DNA from 4 places in the Nonomuraea sp. NPDC049758 genome. Region 4 is predicted to be linked to each of the others. Evidence: riboswitches for the same ligand, from Rfam matches in the RefSeq annotation. Region 4 holds a riboswitch; each other region holds the start of a gene.

The links. Region 4 has a riboswitch for cyclic di-AMP ahead of AB0J46_RS15935 (C40 family peptidase). Riboswitches for the same ligand answer to the same signal wherever they lie in the genome.
Region 1: linked by a shared signal. The riboswitch ahead of AB0J46_RS13190 (C40 family peptidase) and the one ahead of AB0J46_RS15935 (C40 family peptidase) in region 4 are both predicted to bind cyclic di-AMP.
Region 2: linked by a shared signal. The riboswitch ahead of AB0J46_RS12200 (hypothetical protein) and the one ahead of AB0J46_RS15935 (C40 family peptidase) in region 4 are both predicted to bind cyclic di-AMP.
Region 3: linked by a shared signal. The riboswitch ahead of AB0J46_RS17690 (NlpC/P60 family protein) and the one ahead of AB0J46_RS15935 (C40 family peptidase) in region 4 are both predicted to bind cyclic di-AMP.

Annotation. Positions count from the first base shown of each region.
Region 1 is NZ_JBFAMZ010000004.1:363,554-367,244, forward strand. It holds gene AB0J46_RS13180 (branched-chain amino acid aminotransferase) at 1-77, opposite strand, end outside; gene AB0J46_RS13185 (3-isopropylmalate dehydrogenase) at 278-1,324, opposite strand; cyclic di-AMP (ydaO/yuaA leader) riboswitch at 1,424-1,582, shown strand; gene AB0J46_RS13190 (C40 family peptidase) at 1,613-2,176, shown strand; gene AB0J46_RS13195 (NAD(P)-dependent alcohol dehydrogenase) at 2,160-3,152, opposite strand; gene AB0J46_RS13200 (DUF2306 domain-containing protein) at 3,334-3,691, shown strand, end outside.
Region 2 is NZ_JBFAMZ010000004.1:167,122-170,812, forward strand. It holds gene AB0J46_RS12195 (alpha/beta hydrolase) at 1-402, opposite strand, end outside; partial or broken gene AB0J46_RS12200 (hypothetical protein) at 688-1,116, opposite strand; cyclic di-AMP (ydaO/yuaA leader) riboswitch at 1,340-1,474, opposite strand; gene AB0J46_RS12205 (DUF5302 domain-containing protein) at 1,640-1,840, opposite strand; gene AB0J46_RS12210 (MDR family MFS transporter) at 1,888-3,342, opposite strand; gene AB0J46_RS12215 (PadR family transcriptional regulator) at 3,399-3,691, shown strand, end outside.
Region 3 is NZ_JBFAMZ010000006.1:164,201-167,891, forward strand. It holds gene AB0J46_RS17685 (amino-acid N-acetyltransferase) at 1-467, opposite strand, end outside; cyclic di-AMP (ydaO/yuaA leader) riboswitch at 755-906, shown strand; gene AB0J46_RS17690 (NlpC/P60 family protein) at 913-1,956, shown strand; gene AB0J46_RS17695 (LuxR C-terminal-related transcriptional regulator) at 2,027-2,239, opposite strand; gene AB0J46_RS17700 (cytochrome P450) at 2,517-3,620, shown strand; gene AB0J46_RS17705 (helix-turn-helix domain-containing protein) at 3,610-3,691, opposite strand, start outside.
Region 4 is NZ_JBFAMZ010000005.1:349,294-352,984, forward strand. It holds gene AB0J46_RS15930 (hypothetical protein) at 1-684, opposite strand, end outside; gene AB0J46_RS15935 (C40 family peptidase) at 838-1,320, opposite strand; cyclic di-AMP (ydaO/yuaA leader) riboswitch at 1,451-1,614, opposite strand; gene AB0J46_RS15940 (NlpC/P60 family protein) at 1,965-2,891, opposite strand; gene AB0J46_RS15945 (NYN domain-containing protein) at 3,024-3,691, opposite strand, start outside.

The DNA.
Region 1 (3,691 bases), on a different contig from region 4:
ACCTGCTCCCGCTCGGCCGCGGTGCGAGCGTGGTCGGAATGCTGCACGTCGAAGCTGAGCTTCTGAGCGATGGTCATGACGAAGGTCCTTCTCTCTACGAATCTGCGACTTCGAAAGCTGATTCTGTTAGCTACTGCCCGCGAGCAGTATTCGTACTTCCTAGTGTCTCGCGATTTGGGATGGCAAGAGGCAGTTGGGGTGGTTAGATCCGGCGAACGCGAAAAAGCGCCTGGCAGTCCGCGTTCGGACCGCCAGGCGCGTGCGGGGCTAGGCGGTCCTAGCCGGCTACTCGCGCGGCGATGTCGTCGCCGATCTCGCTGGTCGAGCGGCCGGCGCGGCCGGTCACCCGCTCGGCGATGTCGGCGGCCACGGCCTGCTCGACCTTGGCGGCCTCGGCGTGCAGGCCGAGGTGGTCGAGGAGCATGCCCACGGACAGGATGGTGGCGGTCGGGTCGGCCTTGCCCTGACCGGCGATGTCGGGGGCGCTGCCGTGCACCGGCTCGAACATGCTCGGCGAGGTGCGCTCGGGGTTGATGTTGCCGCTGGCCGCCAGGCCGATGCCGCCGGCGATCGCGGCGCCGAGGTCGGTGATGATGTCGCCGAACAGGTTGTCGGTGACGATCACGTCGAAGCGCTCGGGCTGGGTGACGAAGAACATCGAGGCCGCGTCGATGTGGCTGTAGTCGGTGGTGACGTCGGGGAACTCCGCGGCCACGCGGTTGACCGTGCGCTGCCAGAGGTCGCCGGCGAAGGTGAGCACGTTCGTCTTGTGGACGAGCGTGAGCTTCTTGCGGGGCCGCGACTGAGCCTTCTGGAAGGCGTACCGCACGACGCGCTCGACGCCGTGGGCGGTGTTCAGCGACTCCTGGGTGGCGATCTCGTGCGGCGTGCCGCGGCGCATGACGCCGCCGGTGCCCGCGTAGAGGCCCTCGGTGCCCTCGCGGACGACGACCATGTCGATGTGCTCGGCGGTGGCGCCGGCCAGCGCGGTCTCGACGCCGGGGAACAGCTTGACCGGCCGCAGGTTGACGTAGTGGTCGAACTCGAACCGGAGCTTGAGCAGCAGGTCGCGCTCCAGGATGCCGGGCGGCACGCTGGGGTCGCCCACGGCGCCGAGCAGGATCGCGTCGTAGCCGCGCAGCTCTTCGAGCACCGCGTCGGGCAGGGTCTCGCCCGTGCGGTGGTAGCGGGCTGCGCCCAGGTCGTAGTGGGTGGGCTCGATCTTCGTGCCCACGGCCTCCAGGACCTTGAGCCCTTCGGCTACGACCTCGGCGCCGATGCCATCCCCGGGGATGACGGCCAGGCGGATGTTACGCGACTCCATGGGCGGTACCTTACCGGCTCGTCTCGGCTGACGAACACATCATCTCAACAACCGGACAATCCGTTTTGGGGGGATTGCGACCTTTTGACCGTTTCGTTAGAGTCCGTCGAGCCTAATCCACGCAGCCGCTGCGTGGAGCCGGGGACCCACCTTTCCCCCCGGGGCGAATCGGCTGCGCCTCCCCCCGAGGAGCCGCCGTAGGGCTACTTCCAGGCCCGAGCCCGTCAGCTAACCCGGTCGGCCACGTGGAAGGACAGTCCCCTGTCTAGCATCGCCATCCTTGTGGCGGTGGCAGCGGGCGCCGCAGGTCTCGTGCCTGCCGCTCCCGCGGCTCCCGCCGCTCCGGCCGCCCCCACCCCCTCCATCACCCTCACCGGCCCCCAGGTGAAACAGGTCCAGGAACGGCACGTGCCGAAACCGGCCTGGAAGGTCGCCCTCGAATACGCCATGGACAAGCGCGGCACCCCGTACGTGTGGGGCGGCGCCAGCGAACGGGGCTACGACTGCTCGGGCCTCATGCTCCGGGCCTACGAGGACGCCGGCATCGAGCTCCCCAGAACCGCCGCGGAGCAGTACGGCGCCTTCTCCAGGAAGATCGCCTGGAAGGACCTCAAGCCAGGCGACCTGGTGTTCTTCAGCGGCCTCGGCCACGTCGGAATGATCTCCAAGCCCGGCTACATGGTCCACTCCCCCCACACCGGCGACGTGGTGAAGGAGGAACGCCTGTCGCAGTGGCGCAGGCAGGCCTTCGTCGGCGCGGTACGCCCCGACCCCAAGGGCGTCAAGCGCTGGGCCGACTACAAGCAGCTCCAGAAGGCCCCCGCCCCCGCCATGCTCACCGCGACCCTGTGACGACGACCTTCCCCGGGGCGTGCCCCTCCTCCTGGTAGCGGACGGCCGCCGGGAGCTCGCCGAAGGGGAAGGTCCTGTCGATGACCGGGGTGACCGCGCCCCGCTCGATCAGCCCGGTCAGCATCAGCAGGTTCGCCCTGTTGCTCCCGCAGCGGACGACGTCCGCCCTGACGATCCGCTGCGGGACGAAGGGCCCCGACGCGAGCGCGGCGAACATGTGGCCGGCCGGCTGCACCCAGCGGCCGGCCGGCCCGCCGACCAGCACGTACGTGCCCTGCCTGGTCAGCACGCGGCGGCAGTCCGCTACCCGGCGGCCGCCCGCCACGTCGAGCAGCAGGTCGAAGCGCCGGCCCGAGGCCGCGAAGTCCTCCTTGGTGTGGTCGATGACGTCGTCCGCGCCGAGCGAGCGGACCAGGTCCGCGTTCCGCCCGCTGCACACGCCCGTGACGTGCGCCCCCAGCGCCTTGGCGAGCTGCACGGCGAACGTGCCCACGCCGCCGGACGCGCCGTTGACCAGCACCTTCTGGCCCGGCTGGAGGCGTCCCTCGTCACGCAGCGCGATCAGCGCGGTGTTGGCCGCCATCGGCACCGCCGCCGCCTGCTCGAACGACAGGCCCGCCGGTTTGGGCGCCACCTCGCCCTGCCGCAGGCAGACGTACTCGCCGAAGCCGCCCCCCAGCGACATCGCGTACACCTCGTCGCCGGGACGGAACAGCGTGACGTCCTTGCCGGCCGCCTCGACCTCCCCCGCCACGTCGGCCCCGAGGACGGCGATGCGCGGCCGTCGCAGCCCGACCCCGCCGCCCATGACCCGGGCCAGGTACGGCTCCCCCCGCATGAAGTGCCAGTCGTAGGGCTGCACGGACGTGGCCCGCACCCGGACCAGCACCTCGTCGTCGCGCGGCACGGGCCGCTCCACGTCGGTCAGGACGAGTTGGTCGGGCGAGCCGAACGAGCGCAGGACGTACGCCTTCATCGTTTTCTCCCTCGTGCCGCTGATGTGCCGCCAGTGTGGGCGTGACCTGCGCGGACGCTCAACGGTCGAAAGGCGACGGCTCGATGGCCGAAAGTACGACCGCCCGCCCGCCGATGGTGCGAATCAGGACCGGCCGTCCGCGCGATGACCGGGCACGGGCGCGGACGGCACGCTCTCGGGCATGAGATGGATCGCACCCGCCGGGCTGCTCGCGCTCAGCGTCGTCCCGCTGGTCGCCGGCGCACTCCGGCTGACCGAACTGGCCGCCGGCGCCCCCGTCACGGCGGACAACGCGCGCTTCTTCGCCATGCCCGTGCCGGTGTTGCTGCACATCCCGGCTTCCCTGGTGTTCTGCGTCCTCGGCACGTTCCAGTTCCAGGCCCGGTTCCGGGCCGGGCGGCCGGGGTGGCACCGCGCGGCGGGGCGGGTGCTGGTGGCGTGCGGGCTGGTCGCGGCGTTGTCGGGGGTGTGGCTGACGCTCTTCTCCGACCTTCCCGCCGGCGACGGGACGCTGCTGGCCGCCTTCCGGCTGCTGTTCG
Region 2 (3,691 bases), on a different contig from region 4:
CGTGGACATGATCGAGGTCAGGCTCAGCACGCGGGCGGGGTGCCGGACGGCCAGCGCCTGGGCGATCATCCCGCCCATCGAGGCGCCGACGACGTGCGCGGCGGGCAGGCCCAGGACGTCCATGAGCCCGGCGCTGTCGTCGGCCAGGTCGTCCAGCACGTACGGCGAGGGCGCGCCCCATGCGGGCACGCCCTCGTCGTGGAGATGCGTGGACAGGCCCGCGTCGCGGTTGTCGAACCTGACGACGTGGTGGCCCTGCTCGGCCAGGAGTTCGCAGAACTCGTCGTCCCAGTGGATGAGCTGGGCGCCGAGTCCCATGATGAGCAGCAGGGGCCTGCCCGCGGGTGAGCCGAAGCTCTCGTAGGCGATCTCGATGCCGTTGGCGGCTGCGCGCTGGATCACAGCGACCAGAATGTCATTCTGGTCGCGAGGCGTAAAGAGCGGTCTGTCCGGAGATCAGTCGTTGAGCAGCTTGCGCAGGCGCTCGCCGCCGAGCACCACGCCGCCGCCGGCCAGCACGAGCACGCCGGCCATGACGGTGCCGCCCATCGCGACGGTCTTCCCGACCTGGCCGCCGGCGGAACCGGCCGCGTCCTCGGCGGGCTTGTCGGCCAGCACCTTGGGGGGCTCGGCCGGGTTGGCGTCGAACCTGCCCCACGCGCCGGTGGAGAAGGCCACGGGGTAGTTCTTCTTGCCCTTGCCGTCGCCCCACTTGGTGATGACGTAGTCGATCTTGATGTGGCCCTGGCCGCCGTTGCCGTCCACGCCGAGCGTGTCGGGGTTGAAGGTGCCGCCGGTCAGCTCGGCGAAGGTCTTGGCGTCGAGGTCGAGCATGACGCCACGGCTGGAGGGCTCGCCGGGGCCGCGGTCGCCCACGAAGAACGGCATCTTCTTGCCGTTGTAGGTCACGTAACCCTCGGTCATGAGGGGCCAGCTCGGGCTGGCGGCCAGGCCCTTCTGCATGGGCTTGCCGCTGGCGGGGAGGCCGGTGTCGCCGGCCCGGCCGGAGGAGTCGTCCCAGAAGTAGGAGGCCTTCGTGGAACCCTTGAGCAGGATCTTCTGGTCGTCGCCGGTGTCGGCGTGGGCGCCGGTGGCGGAGATCGTCAGCGCGCCCATGGCGGACACGGACAGCAGGGCGAGAGAGCGCAGGCCAAATCGAGACATGAAGCAGTGAAGTCCTTCGCGAGGGGACAGGGGGAACGCGCGTGACTACGGTGCGTAACCGGGCAGAGCGCCGAAAAGGTGGTTACGCGGCGCGTGGGGGAAGTCAGGGAAGAGACCGCTCAGCAGGCGGTCGTCACTACACTGTCCGGGGGTACGACGAGGTGGTACATGCGTGAAGTCCTCTCCATCTCGCCTACCGGGTTAGCTGACGGGTTCGGGCGTGGAGATGCCCTACCGGCACATGGCCGGATTCACCCCAATGAGATGGGTCCCCGGTTCCCGACAAGTCGGGATTCGGCGCCAGCTGTCGTCCCTCTCCTGGTAGGGACTACGCCACCAGCTGGTAATTGGTTAAGACGGTACCCAGAGATTCGGACAAATACAAACGAATCGTCATGAACCGGGTAAAGATCTACCTATCGAGGTAAAGAGAAAGGGGGCACGGCATGCCGTACCCCCTGCTAAATCGGACCTTTCAGCCGCCGCTCTTGCGCCTGAAGGATCTTTTACTCGCTGCCGGACCGTGCGCCCCGTGGATCTTCGACGGGTCCACGCCCCTGCCACCCGCGGCCGAGTCGGCCTGCTGCCCGCGCTTGCGTTCCAACGCCTCGCGGAACTTGCGCTTCATCTCGTCCTCGGGAGTCTCGCTGACTTCCGGCTCCGGTGTTTCCGCCATGAGGACCTCCTGGTTCTGGGGACATCCACAGCTTCGCACGACGTCGCTTACGACGCGAAACCGGCCTCCACTCTGCTTTCCGCCGCGGGCGGCTGCTCCAGCCGCCTGCCGGGCATCATGACCAGCGCGACCAGGGCGATCACCGCGCCCGCCACGCCCAGCGACGGGATGACCACGGCCGCCGCCGAGGCGTGCGCGGCCGCGAGCCCGTGGACCGGCGCGTCCGTGGTGATGACCGACGTGTACGCGGTGCCGGCCAGCGCCAGCGCCACCGAGCCGCCGATCTGCCGGAAGAAGGTGAGGTTGGCCGAGGCCGTGCCGATGTACCGCGGCGCGACGGCCTGCTGCACGGCCACGGTCAGCCCCGACAACATCGGCCCCATGCCGAGCCCGAGCAGCGCCATCCACCCGGCCAGCAGCAGGCCGTCGGTGCGCACGGTGAGGTTCAGGCAGAGCAGGCTGCCGGCCACCAGCAGGAACGGCGCCCCGACCAGCCACGGCTTGTACGTGCGCGTCCTGGACATCAGCGTGCCCATGAGCGCGCTGCCCGCCACCATCGCCAGCGTCATCGGGTAGATCCTCAGCCCGGACTCGGTGGCGCTGACGCCCAGCGCCTGCTGGAAGTAGCGCGGCAGGAACACCACGCCGGCGTACATGCAGAAGGCGGTGAAGAAGGAGGTCGCGTTGACCAGCGTGTACGTGCGGTCCCGGAACAGGTGCATCGGCATGACCGGGTTCGCCGCCCGCAGCTCGACCAGCACGAACGCGGCCAGCAGGACCAGCCCCAGCAGGATCGGCCCGGCCACGGGCGGGGAGGTCCAGGAGTTGCCGTCCAGGCCCTTCTCGGTCAGGCCGAGCAGCAGGGCGCTGATGGCCACGCCGAACACCGCGATGCCCGCGTAGTCCGGCCGGCCCCCGCCGCCGGTGCCCGGACGGAACGGCAGCCGCAGCACCACGATCGCGATCAGCACGATCCCGAGCGGCACGTTCACGTAGAAGGCCCACCGCCAGCTCGCGTGGTCGGTGAACAACCCGCCCAGGAAGGGCCCGGCCAGGTACGTCAACGCCATCACGCCGCCGAGTGCGCCCTGCACGCGGGCGCCGTTGCGTCCGGGCGGGAACATCTCCATCACCAGGGCCAGCGACAGCGGCAACAACGCGCCCGCGCCCAGTCCCTGCACGGCGCGGAAGGCGATGAGCTGGGTCATGTCCTGGGCGAGCCCGCACAACGCCGATCCGACGACGAACACCGACATGCCGATGAGCAGCAGCGGCTTCCTGCCGTGCTGGTCGGAGAGCCGGCCGTACAGCGGCACGGTCACGGTGGAGGTGAGCAGATAGGCCGTGACCACCCAGGTGTAGAGCCGGGTGCCGCCCAGCTCGCCGGTGATGCGGGGCAGCGCGGTGCCGACGATCGTCTGGTCGAGCATCGCCAGGAACATCCCGCCGAGCACCGCCAGCAACACCAACCCGTTGCCCTTGGTCTTCATGTCATTAGTCACAGGTGAAGATTGATATGTAAGAGCTGACATGTCAAGCCTTCGCTATGCTGGCGGGCATGTCCCTGCGGATCGCGCTCCTCGGCCTGCTCGCCACCAAAGGCCCGGCCAGCGGCTACGACCTGGCCAAGAAGTTCGAGCACTCGCTCAACCACGTCTGGCAGGCGGGGCACACGCAGATCTATCCGGAGCTGGTCAAGATGGCCGCCGACGGCCTGGTGACGGTCGAGCACGAGGGCGCCCGGGGCCGCAAGATCTACGCCGTCACCGCCGAGGGTCGCGCGCTGGTCACCGAGTGGCTGGTCGGCCACGACCCGTCGGCGACCGTGCGCAGCGAGACCGCCCTCCAGGC
Region 3 (3,691 bases), on a different contig from region 4:
TCCGCCACACCCTCGTCGTACGAGGCCAGCAACTCGGCGTAGACCTCGGGTGAGACCGGCGTGCCCTGGATGGGGCGGAAACCGTGCCTCGCGAAGAAGTCGACCTCAAAAGTCAGACAGAATACACGCCGCAGCCCCAGATCCTTCGCCTGCCGGACGAGTGCCGAGACGATCCGCCGCCCGACCCCCAGCCCCCGGCACGCGGGATCGACGGCCACCGTACGGACCTCGGCGAGGTCCTCCCAGAGCACGTGGAGCGCGCCGCAGCCGACGACCTCCCCGCCCCGCTCGGCCACCCAGAACTCCTGGACGTCCTCGTACAGCGTGACCGTGGCCTTCTCCAGGAGCCGCGGCCCCGCGCCCGCGTAGGTGTCCACGAGACGCCTGATCGCACGCACGTCGGGCGTGCGCGCACGCCTGACCACGACCGCGGTCTCGGGGACTGCCACTTCGGCCACCTGCTCCATGGCTCTCCAGGGTACAGATCTCATTACGGCTCGGCCCTAAATCCCACGTCTCGGGCATCTCATCACATCCCGTGGTCAGGTGAACACGGGCCGACTTGGAGCTTTCCTCCAGACCTCAGCACCCCGAATGCTGGACAAAAGGTGCAGAAGCCCGCTTCCGTACGGCTACCCACGAGATCACCTTGTGACCCTTCAGTTGTGAAACCTCTACAGACTCGGCAGTTCCGGTTGAGCGTGAACCCGGAGTGCATTAGTGTCCAGCGACGATGTTCTCCGCGTAATGCGCGCGGAAAGACACGCCCAATTCCCGCAAGGGAAGCCGGGGAACCAACGGCGGCGAGCACCTGGCGCCACCACTTGGGGTGAATCCGACCATCTCGGTAGGGCTGCTCCGGCCCGAACCCGTCAGCTAACCCGGCCGGCGTCGATGAGAGGAGCTCGGTTGGTGAAGCGGACGTTCGACCGCTCGGGGAAGTCCGGGGGCAGGCACGCCCGCCCCCAGGAGCAGGCCAGGCGCGCACGCCGCCTCGGCGTCATCGGCGTCACCGTCGCCGCGATGCTGTTCACCGTCCCCGTCGGTTCCGCCGCCGCCGACCCGAAGCCGTCGCTCTCCGAGCTCTCCGACCAGGTGGAGAAGCTGCACGAAGAGATCGAGACGCTGGCCGAGCAGTACAACGAGCAGCGCGAACGGCTGAAGGCGGCCCAGAAGGCCAACGACTCCGCCCAGAAGATCCTGGCCACCAGCGAGTCCGACCTGGCCGCCAAGCGCGCCAGGGCCTCGCTGCTCGCCCAGAACGCCTACATCACCGGCGGCCTGGACAAGGCCCTGGCCTTCGCCCAGTCCGGCGACCCCGAGACCTTCCTCGACCGGGCCGCGACCACGTACGCGCTCGAACAGCAGCAGGGCGAGGAGGTCAACCAGCTCGCCAGGGCCATGGAGGCCGCCGAGCGGGCCAGGGCCGGCGCCAAGACCCGCATCGCCGAGGTTCAGAAGATCGTCACCGATCTGGAGAGCAAGCGCTCGAAGATCACCAAGCTGGTCACCAAGGTCGAGAGCAACCTCTACCGGCGGGCCGTCGGCGAGGCGGGCCGTCCCGGCACCCGGGCCGTGCGCGTCAACCTGCCGGTCATCGGCGACGGCAAGGCCGCCCAGGCCGTCAAGTGGGCCCTCACCCAGCAGCTCAAGCCGTACGTGTGGGGCGCGGAAGGGCCCCGCTCCTACGACTGCTCCGGTCTGGTGATGGCCGCCTACCAGCGTGTGGGCATCTCGCTCCCCCACTACACCGGCGACCAGTGGACGGCCGGCACGCACGTCAGCCGCGACCAGCTGCGCCCCGGCGACCTGGTGTTCTTCTACAGCGACCTGCACCACGTCGGCATCTACATCGGCGGCGGCATGATGGTCCACGCCCCACGGACGGGTGACGTCGTGCGGGTCGCCCCGATCGGCGGGCGGCCGTTCGCCGGCGGCGTGCGCATCGCGGACTGACCCGCGCCGGTTCGCCCAGCGTCACTTCGCCCAGCGTCACTAGATGATGAGCGCCGCCAGATGAGCGCCGCTAGATGAGCTGGCGGCGCGCCGCCCATGCCACGGCCTCGATCGCCGTGGCCACGCCGATGCGGTCGCAGATGCCCCTCAGCCTGCGCCGTACGGTCCGTCCGCTGATGTCCAGCCGCCTGCCTACCCGATCGACGGTCACTCCCCTGGCCAGCTCGGCCAGTAACGCCAAATCCGCGTGGCTCAGCTCAACGCCTTCTGTGAGCACATCCACCGGGAGCCCTCCCCCCAACAGCAGAACTCGGACCTTTCAGGCGAAGCAAGCCGCTCGTCTCGGTGAAGGTAAACGCATCGCGGAAAGGTCGTCAAGCGCCACAATCGGCGCCCTTGACCAGTGCTATTGACATGATCACTTATATGTGACGTACTCCGCATATGTTGGCACGCCGTGGTCCGCTATGAACGGTCCAAACGATCAATTCGGCGGCCCGGTTCCACCTCCGATGAGCGCCACCGACGTGCTGGGTTTTGATCCCTCGGATCCGCAATTTGTGCGCGATCCGTACGTCCGATATCGCGAGCTGCGAGCCGCCGGGCCGATCTTCAGAACGCGCGGCGGGCTGCTCGTCGTGACCACGTACGAGTTGTGCGCGGCCGTGCTGCGCGACCCCGGGTTCGGTCACGGAACGTCCCCGCCCGCACAGGAAGAGGCAGGTCAGCCCGGCAGGTCGTTCCTGCTCATGGACCCGCCCGATCACACCCGGTTGCGTGCTCTGGTCAGCCGCGCGTTCACGCCGCGCATGGTGGCCCGCCTCAGGCCGCGGATCGAGGCGATCACCGCCGACCTGATCGGACGGCTGCCGGAGGAGGCGGAGCTGATTTCCGGCTTCGCGTACCCGCTGCCGGTGATGGTGATCAGCGAGATGCTCGGGGTGCCGCCGGAGGACCACGGCCGCTTCCGCGGATGGAGCGAGGCCCTTGCCCGCGGACTTGACCCGATGCTGACAGACGCCCTCATGTCGGAAACGGAGCGTTCCAGGAACGAGTTCCGCGACTACTTCCGCCACCTGATCGCACGGCGGCGCGAGCGTCCCGGCGAGGACCTCCTGAGCGCCCTCGCACACGTCGAGGAGCTCACCGAGGCCGAGTTGCTGGCGACCTGCGTGCTGCTGCTCGTGGCCGGCCACGAGACCACCGTCAACCTCATCGCGAACGGCGTGCTGAACCTGCTGCGGCACGACCTGCTGCACCTCGCCGCCGAGCGCCCGAGGGAGGTGGTGGAGGAGGTGCTGCGCTTCGATCCGCCGGTCCAGCTCACCTCCAGGATCGCGCTGGAGGACCGGGAACTGGGCGGGACGCCGGTGCCCGCGGGCTCGGCCGTGCTCGTGCCGATCGGCGCGGCCAATCGCGACCCCGCCGCGTTCGCCGATCCCGACCGGTTCGACCCCGCCCGCGAGCCCGGCCGCCACCTGGCCTTCGGCCTCGGCCTGCACTTCTGCCTGGGAGCGACGCTGGCCAGAATGGAGGGCGAGATCGCGCTGTCGGCGCTGGCCGCGGCGGCGCCGAAGATGGAGGCCGCCGATCCGGAGCCGCCGTACAAGGAGAACGTGGTGCTGCGCGGGCTGGCCCGGCTGCCGGTGCGGCTCAGGCGGTAGCGTCGTAGCGTTCCCTGGCGGCCTCGACGTCCTCGATGTGCTCCTCGGCCCATGCCTTGATGGCGGTGACC
Region 4 (3,691 bases):
GAAGCGACACGCCATCCAGGCCTCCTGGTACGCCCGCGCGAGCCGTCCGGGATCGGCCGCCGTGGGGGCGAAAGCCGCAGGTCCGGGCAACTCGCTCGGCAGCCGGCCGGCCCGTACGTCGGCGGCGAGTTCGGCGGCGGCCGTCCCGACGGGGAGCCCGGCGTCGCGGTAGGCCACGTAGTCGGCGAACCCCTCGTAGAGCCAGACGGGCAGCCGGTCGGTGCCCGCGGCGACGTGGGTGAGCTCATGGGTGAGGACGACGTCGCGTCCCGTGGGGGTGAGCCGGGCGAAGGAGCCGGGCACGACGATCACCCTGGCGCCGTCGGCCACCGCGGCCAGCCCGTCCAGCGGGCCCGTGCCGGCCAGCCCGGCCGCCTCGGCGTCGGAGTCCGGCACGATGACCAGCGCGCGCACCGGCCGGCCGAGCATCGCGGACACCCGCCGTCCGGCGAGGTCCGCGCGGCGGGCCAGATCGGCGAGCACGCCGGGCTCTGCGCGGTGCCCCACGACCACGGACCGCGCGCCGCGGGCCACCTGACCGCCGTCGCTCCACAACCCGCGCGCCCCGGCGGGCAGGACGACGGCGGGCGGCGCGTCGGCCACCACGAGCACCGCCGTCGACAGCAGCAGGACCGGAAGGAGCAGACGCGGACCGCGAAGGGACGGACGCACCTGCGAGGACACGGCCCGATGCTAGTAGGCCCACGCCCCTCCCGGCCCCTTCCCGAGGCCGGACCCTCCACAGAGCCGGGCCCTTGGCCGGATCGGGCCCTGCTCGGGGCCGGGCATGCGACAGGCCCCGGCCCGGACCGGGGAGGGTCCGGGCGGGGCCCGTTGTCACGCGCCGGGACGCACCGCGCCGACGAACGACGACTTCCGCCATCCGCCCAGTTTGTCGATGCGCACCCGTTCGCCGGTCCGCGGCGAATGGACCATCTTGCCGTGGCCGACGTACATGCCGACGTGGCCCAGCCCGTTGAAGAACATCAGGTCGCCCGGCTTGAGATTGCGCCAGGAGACCTTGCGCTTGATGCGGGCGAACTGGCTGTTCGTCACGCGCGGGAGTCGTACTCCGGCCTTCTTCCAGGCGTACTGGACGAGTCCGGAGCAGTCGAACGCACCAGGGCCCGTGGCCCCGTACCGGTACGGGTCGCCGACCTGATGCTTGGCGACGGCGACGGCCCTGCGGGCCTTCGACGCCTGCCGCGCGGCCTTCGCCGACTTGGCAGACCTGGCGGTCTTCGCCGACCTGGCCGACTTCGCAGTGGCCGCCTTGGCGGTGCTGGACACCGCGGTGAGCCTGGCGGCCGATTCGCTCACCGTCTGCGCCCCGGCCGGCACGGCATGGAGAACCGCACCTCCGGCCGTCACGGTCATCGTGAGTGCGACGCCCCTCAGGGCAAGACGGGACAGACGGGGGTTATGCAGGGAGGTAGACAGGATTTCTCCTTGTGTCTTCCACGAACGCCTACCGGGTTAGCTGACGGATTCGGGCCTGGAAGTCGCCCTACGGCGCGATGACGCGCCGATTCACCCCTGATCCCGGGGGATTACGGGATCTTTGGGTCCCCGGCTCCGTGCCTCCTGGCTGCACGGACTCGGCAGGTCGCCGCCCGATGGATGTGCCTTAACGGGGATATCGGCGGCGACCGCTGGATTTTCATCTGGTCCGCATCGGGGGTTCCGATGTCGGTTCGCGGTGCGCATGGCTTGCTGACCGCGACGCCAGAAACTACGCCGAGGGGTCAAGATTTGGCAAAGGGAGACACGGCCTGTAAAGATCAGATAAAGGTGTAAGTAAAGGGTGAAACCCCTGCTCGACCAGAGGGTTCCGTTACCGCTTTGTGACCCTTCTCACACTTCCCGGCACACGCGGTTGTCAGGGCACTTTCGCCCCGTTTGTCCCGTTCGCCCCAGCGATCATGGGCACGCCGAAACCGCCCGCGATTCGGGCGGGGGCCGAGTCAGGGGCGGACGGCTCCGACGAGCGGGCGGCGGTAGTCGGCGAGGCGGACGACCTTGACGACGTCGCCCGTCTGCGGCGCATGGACGATCTTGCCGCCCCCCGCGTAGATGCTGACGTGCCCGAGCCCCTCGCTGAAGATGAGGTCACCCGGCTGGAGGTCCTTGAGGTCCACCTTCCGGCTCGCGCCCCAGGCCCACTGCTGCCACGTCGTCCGCGGCAGTGAGACGCCGGCGGCGCGCCAGGCGGCCTGGGTCAGCCCTGAGCAGTCGTAGCCGCGCGGGCCCGTGCCCCCGTAGATGTACGGCTTGCCCACCTGGGCGAAGGCGAAGTTCAGGACGGCGGCCGCATTGCCCGAGGCGGGACCGGTGTACTTGATGCCGGTGCTGTTGGGGTTGCCCGGGTTGTAGGCCCCCAGCTTGTCCAGGAGCTTCTTCTGCTGGCCGACCAGCTTCAGCACCTCGGCCCGCTCCCGCTGGACGGCGTCCCGCTCCTTGTCGGCGTCGGCCAGCGCGGTCTCGGCGTTGTCGCGCTCGGCCTTGAGCCCCTTGTTCTCGCGGTCGAACGCGGCCAGCTTCTCCAGCCGCTCGCGCGAGAGCTGCCCGGCCATCGCCAGCCCGGCCAGCAGGTTCTCGGGGTCCTCGACGCCGACCATGCCGGGCAGGGAGGTGACGTCCCCGCCCAGCTTGTAGGAGTCCACCGCCACCCTGATGATCTCGGCGCGGAGGTCGGCGACCGTCTGCAGCTTCTGCTTGTAACGGTCGTTGAGGCTGGTGTAGGCGTTCTTGGCCTTCTTGTAGTTCTCGGTCGCCGTGTTGTACCGGTCGACGACCTTGTCGGCCTTGTCGTTCAGCTTCTCCAGCTTGGCCTTGGCCTGTTTGAGGGTGGGCTTGGGATCAGCGAGCGCCGCACCCATCGGGACCGTCATCAGTCCGATCGCGAGACCCGCGGCCACCGTCACCCGGCCAAACCTCACAGCGTCGCCTCCCAGGGATTACACCTGGGGCGAAATAGTACAGAAGTGGCGGGTGGGGTCTCGCCAATAGTGCTAATTCGTAACTTATGCGCGGCCCAACCGGCGCAGCAGCAGACCGGACGGAACCGGTCTGGCGCCCATCCGGCGTACGGACTCGGCGACCTCGCGGTCGGAGGAGACGACGGCCATGGCCCGGCCGGGCGGCTCGGCCCGGACGAGCTGGCGGATCAGGTCGTCGGCGATCTCCCCCGGCGCGCTGAACAGCACCCGCACCCCGCGCGGCGCCACCACCTGCACCGGCGCGTTGAGCTCGGCGCCGTCGAAGACCACCGTCACCTCGACCCGGGTCTGGGCCACCAGCCCGCCGAGGCCGGTCATCAGCCGGTTGCGCTGGTCGGCGAGGGTGAGCGTGCCGTAGCCGGTCTTCGTGACGTTGTAGCCGTCGATGATCAGGTGGACCTGCGGCAGCGCCAGGAGCTGGTCGAGGAGCTGCGGGTCGTCGTCGGCCAGGGCCCGCGCGGGCACCCCGCGCACCCCGGGACGCTCGCCGGTGCTGGCCGCGACGGAGTCGGCGGGCCTGCTGATCGTGGTGGGCAGCGCCAGCTCCCTGCGCAGCCCGGCCGAGGCGTCCTGAAGGGCGTCGAGGAGCACCCTGATGCGGGCGTCCTCGATGCTGCGGCCCTCGCGGGCGGCCCGGCGGGAGGCTTCGAGCTGCCTCTCCACGTCGGCCAGGCGCTCGCGCAGGCGGCGCA